2 regions of the Streptomyces sp. NPDC005799 genome follow, and region 2 is predicted to be linked to the other one. Evidence: riboswitches for the same ligand, from Rfam matches in the RefSeq annotation. Region 2 holds a riboswitch; the other holds the start of a gene.

Region 1 (2,376 bases), on a different contig from region 2:
CGCCGTCCGCACCGACCACTTCTGTTCCACCTTCGCCAGCCGCCAGTAGGTCAGCGCAGCCGCCCACACCACCACGAACAGGCCGACGATGACGTAGCCGACGTTGTCCAGGTCGAGGTCGGCGATCCAGCCCGTGACCGAGTCGGTCAGGTCGAACTTCTCGTGCAGGACGCCCACCAGCTCGATCGTGCCGATGAAGAAGGCCACGGCGATGGACAGACCGGTGATGGTCAGGTTGTAGAAGACCTTGCGGACCGGGTTGGAGAAGGCCCACTGGTAGGCGAAGTTCATGAACGTGCCGTCCAGCGTGTCGAACAGGCTCATCCCGGCCGCGAAGAGCAGCGGCAGGCACAGGACCGCGTACCAGGGCAGCCCCGCCGCCGCGCCGGAGCCCGCCATCACCATCAGCGTGACCTCGGTCGCGGTGTCGAAGCCGAGCCCGAAGAGGAAGCCCAGGGGGTACATCTGGCCCGGGCGGGTGATCGACCTGGTGAGGCGGCCGAGGATCCGGTTCATGAAGCCCCGGGAATCCAGGTGCGCCTCGAGCTCCGACTCGTCGTACGTCCCCGCCCGCATCGCCTTGAAGACCTTCAGGATGCCCATCAGGGCCACCAGGTTGAGCGCGGCGATGATGTAGAGGAACGTGCCCGAGATCGTCGTACCGAGGAAGCCCAGCACCTTGTGGGTGCTTGAGTTCTCGTTCATGACCTTGCCGGCGAGCGCCGTGCCGCCCGCGATCATGGCGGCCAGCACCACGACCACGCTGGAGTGCCCCAGCGCGAACCAGAAGCCCACCGACACCGGCCGTTTGCCGTCGGCCATCAGCTTGCGGGTGGTGTTGTCGATCGCGGCGATGTGGTCGGCGTCGAAGGCGTGCCGCACGCCCAGCGTGTAGGCGGTGACGCCGAGGCCGATGCCGAAGGCCTTGGAGCCGACCTCGTAGTGGCCGGGGACGACGAGGAGGAAGAGGATCCCGAAGGCGGCGACATGGAGGGCGGCGATCACCGCCACCAGCCCCACGGTCTTGACGGTGTCCTCGCGCCGCCAGCGGAAAGAAGCGGCGTCGGCCATGTTCACGCTCCAGCACCTCGTGGATCACTTCGTGAGATGCCGTGGCCGGTCTCCTGGCTGACGGGTCGTGCGTCCCCGGTCCGCCTTCCCGGCCGTGGTGAAACGGCCAGTGGCTGTCCCCTGCGGGACGTGGACCGGTGACTTCCCGATCACAGTGGCGAGGGCCGCGTCGGTATCGCACCGACTTCCCGAACACCACGGCCCGCCCACCGTAGGGGGGAGCGGCCCTTCCTGCATAGCTGCGTACCTGTGCAGGTATCGAAGATCACAGAGGCGCGCCTGCGAGGATGTGCGCATGCATCTCGTCCCGGCCGACCGCGCGGACCGCCGCACCATCGACGGCCACCGGGTGTGCGACGCCATCGCCGCCATCGGTGACGAGGCCCATGTGCGCACCTGGGCCGACCGCTTCTCGCTGCTCGCCGATCCCAAACGGCTCGCGCTGCTGCTCGCCCTGCACCGCACCGGCCCGCTCGCCGTCTCCGACCTCGCCATCGCGACCGGCATGAACGACCCCGCCGTCTCCCAGGCCCTGCGCCTGCTGCGGGCGGCCGGGGTGGTCGCCGGCGAGAAGGAGGGCCGCGTCGTCCGCTACCGCGTGGTCGACGAGGACACCCGCCTCCTCCTCAAACACTGCACAGCCGACGGCACGTGACCGCCGACGGCACGTGACCGCCGACGGCACGTGACAGCCGACGGCGCGGTGCCGCGTGCGACGAACGCCCCGGAGCGGGGGATCTCCGGGGCGTTCGTCTTCGGGGGTGGTTCAGGAGCGGGCGCCGCGGCGGCGCTTGCTCGCGACGACGATCGCCGCGCCGCCCGCGAGGAGCGCCGCCGCGCCGCCGGCGATCAGGCCGGAGTTGCTGCCGCCGCCGGTCTCGGCGAGGCCGCCGCCACCGCCGTTCGGCGTGGCCGCCGGGACGGTGGTGGACGCGGAGGCGACCGGGGTGTCGGTCGAGGACGGCGTCGACTCGGAGGCACTCGGCGTCGGGGTGGCGCTCTCGGACGCCGGGGGCGTCGACGGCGGCGTGGAGGCCGGGGTGGAGGCCGGCGGGGTGCTCGGGGGCTGCGACTCGGTGGTCGTGCAGTCCTTCGTACCGCCGTTCCAGGACGCGATCAGCTTGTCCTTGATGACCGCGTGGTCCGGGCCGGCCGGCAGGTCGCCGTGCTGGAACCCGTCCTTGGCGTCCAGCTTGCCGTCGAACTTGGTGGCGCCGCGGTAGAGGTCGATCTGCGCGAAGCAGCCCGCGTCCGGCACCGCGATGTCCAGCGAGTCGGTCTGCCCGGGCTTCACCGTCACGGTGT
Region 2 (2,376 bases):
GCAAGGCCGACGGCAAGGCAACCGAGAAGGGCTACCGCGCCGGGCAGATCGCCTCGGCCGGCCTGGTCTCGCTGGCCCACGGCACCAACGACGCGCAGAAGACGATGGGCATCATCACCCTCGCCCTGGTCGCCGGCGGCGCCGTCGCCCCCGACTCCGACCCGCCCACCTGGGTCATCCTCTCCGCGGGTCTGGCCATCGCCCTCGGCACGTACATCGGCGGCTGGCGCATCATCCGCACGATGGGCAAGGGCCTGACCGAGCTTCAGCCGCGGCAGGGTTTCGCCGCCCAGACCAGCGCGGCCACGGCCATCCTGGCCTCCTCGCACCTCGGTTTCTCCCTCTCCACCACGCACGTCGTCTCCGGTTCGGTGATGGGCGCGGGCCTCGGCCGCAAGGGCGGGGTGGTGCGCTGGTCCACCGCGACCCGGATGCTGGTCGCCTGGGTCCTGACGCTGCCGGCCGCCGCCCTGGTCGGCGCGGGCGCGGAGTCCGTGACGGACCTCGGGGACTGGGGCACCGCCGTCGTCGCCGTCTTCCTCGTCGCCGCGAGCGCCGCGATCTGGAAGGTTTCGCGCCGCGAGGTCGTCGACGCGTCGAACGTCAACGAGACCGAGGAGCCGGCCGGTGTCGTCACCACGGCGATCGCCGCCGTCACCCCTCCTCCCCCGGGCGCGGTGACGGAGGGTCTGACGGCCACGATCGCCGCGCCGGTCACCACCACGGAACCGGCGGCCCCGCCGGCCGCCGTCTGAGCCCCGGCCACCCGGTAACGAAGGAATCAGCAGCATGAAGATCGACTGGTCGGCCCTGGGCTCCGTCTTCGGTGTCAGCCTCGCGGTCACCGTGGGCCTCGTGGCCCTGTTCACCCTCGGCGTCATGGGCCTGTCGCACCGCGAGCGGGCCACCGCGCAGGGCGGCTCGGCGGCCCTCGCGACGGCCGGAGCGTACGTGGCCTTCGCGGGCTGCGCGGCGGCGGTGGCGTACGGAATCAACCTGATCATGGCCAAGGGCTGAGCCCTTTCCCGCAGTTGGTGCCGGGACGGTGATCCGTCCCGGCACCTCGCGTTTTCCGTGACCACGGCGACCCCTCGCGTGTGGGCCTCAGCACACTCTCCCGTCGCAGGTCAACGGCAAGTTGACTGCCGTTCGGGTGCGTGGTGGACTGCCGGAGCCATGTACGGCGGCAAGGGAGGAAGCCGGTGCGAGTCCGGCGCGGTCCCGCCACTGTCACCGGGGTAGGTAGCCCCGGGAGCCAGGAACTCCCACCGCCGGTCTCGTCGAACCAGGGCGCGGACACCCTGAGTGAGGACATACAGCCATGCTCGCCTGCCGTTTGAGGTACTGGACCGGGATCCTTCCGAAGGGCCCCGGGTCGCTGCCCGGCCCCACGGCCGGCTGAGCCGATGCGTGCCGGTCGCGTCTTCGCGTACGGCGCCGCCGCCGGCCTCCTCGGCGACCAGCTGCTCGGCGATCCGCGCCGGGGGCACCCGGTCGCCGCTTTCGGACGGGCCGCGGGTGCCGTGGAGCGGGTGCTGTGGCGGGACCACCGCGGGTGGGGGACCCTGCACACCGCCGTGTGCGTCGGGGGTGCCGTGGCGCTGGGCGCCGTGGCGGAGACGGTCGTACGTCCGTCCCGTACCGCTTCCGTGGCCCTGACCGCCGCCGCCACCTGGGCGGTTGTCGGCGGCCGCTCGCTCGCGCGTGAGGCGCGGGTCGTCGGGCGGGCCCTGCGGGCGGGTGACGTCCAGGGTGCCCGGGAGCGGCTGCCGCATCTGTGCGGGCGGGATCCGCAGGCGCTGGACGCGGACGGGATCGCCCGGGCCGTGGTGGAGTCGGTCGCCGAGAACACCTCGGACGCCGTGGTCGGGGCGTTGGTGTGGGGGGCCGTCGGCGGGGTGCCGGGGCTGCTCGGGTTCCGGGCCGTCAACACGCTGGACGCCATGGTCGGTCACAGGTCGGCGCGGTACCGGCGCTACGGGTGGGCCTCCGCGCGGCTGGACGACGTGGCCGGCTGGCCGGGGGCCCGGCTGACCGCGGCACTGGCGACGGTCGCGGGGAGCGACCCGCGCGGAGCGGCACGGGTCTGGCGTGCGGACGCGGGGAAGCATCCGAGCCCCAACGCCGGTCCTGTGGAGGCCTCGTTCGCGGGAGCGCTCGGCGTGCGCCTGGGCGGGACCCTCTCCTACGGCGGGCGGGTCGAGCACCGGCCCGTGCTCAACGCACCGGGCCGCGCCGTCGCCGTACCGGACATCGAGCGGGCCGTACGGCTCTCCCGGCGCGTCGGTCTGCTCGCGCTCGGCGTCAGTGCCGCCGCGCGCCTGTTGGTGAAGGGACGTACGTCATGAGCGGGGGTCTCCTCGTCGCCGGCACCAC

The links. Region 2 has a riboswitch for cobalamin ahead of ABZ453_RS27770 (cobalamin biosynthesis protein). Riboswitches for the same ligand answer to the same signal wherever they lie in the genome.
Region 1: it holds a riboswitch for cobalamin, as region 2 does, so the genes downstream of both, ABZ453_RS28595 (HoxN/HupN/NixA family nickel/cobalt transporter) here and ABZ453_RS27770 (cobalamin biosynthesis protein) in region 2, are expected to answer to the same signal.

The regions. Positions count from the first base shown of each region.
Region 1 covers NZ_JBEXXQ010000032.1:6,597-8,972, forward strand. The annotation lists gene ABZ453_RS28595 (HoxN/HupN/NixA family nickel/cobalt transporter) at 1-1,071, opposite strand, end outside; cobalamin riboswitch at 1,097-1,286, opposite strand; gene ABZ453_RS28600 (metalloregulator ArsR/SmtB family transcription factor) at 1,367-1,726, shown strand; gene ABZ453_RS28605 (LAETG motif-containing sortase-dependent surface protein) at 1,838-2,376, opposite strand, start outside.
Region 2 covers NZ_JBEXXQ010000030.1:84,640-87,015, reverse strand. The annotation lists gene ABZ453_RS27780 (inorganic phosphate transporter) at 1-755, shown strand, start outside; gene ABZ453_RS27775 (hypothetical protein) at 790-1,017, shown strand; cobalamin riboswitch at 1,144-1,286, shown strand; gene ABZ453_RS27770 (cobalamin biosynthesis protein) at 1,407-2,348, shown strand; gene ABZ453_RS27765 (cobyric acid synthase) at 2,345-2,376, shown strand, end outside.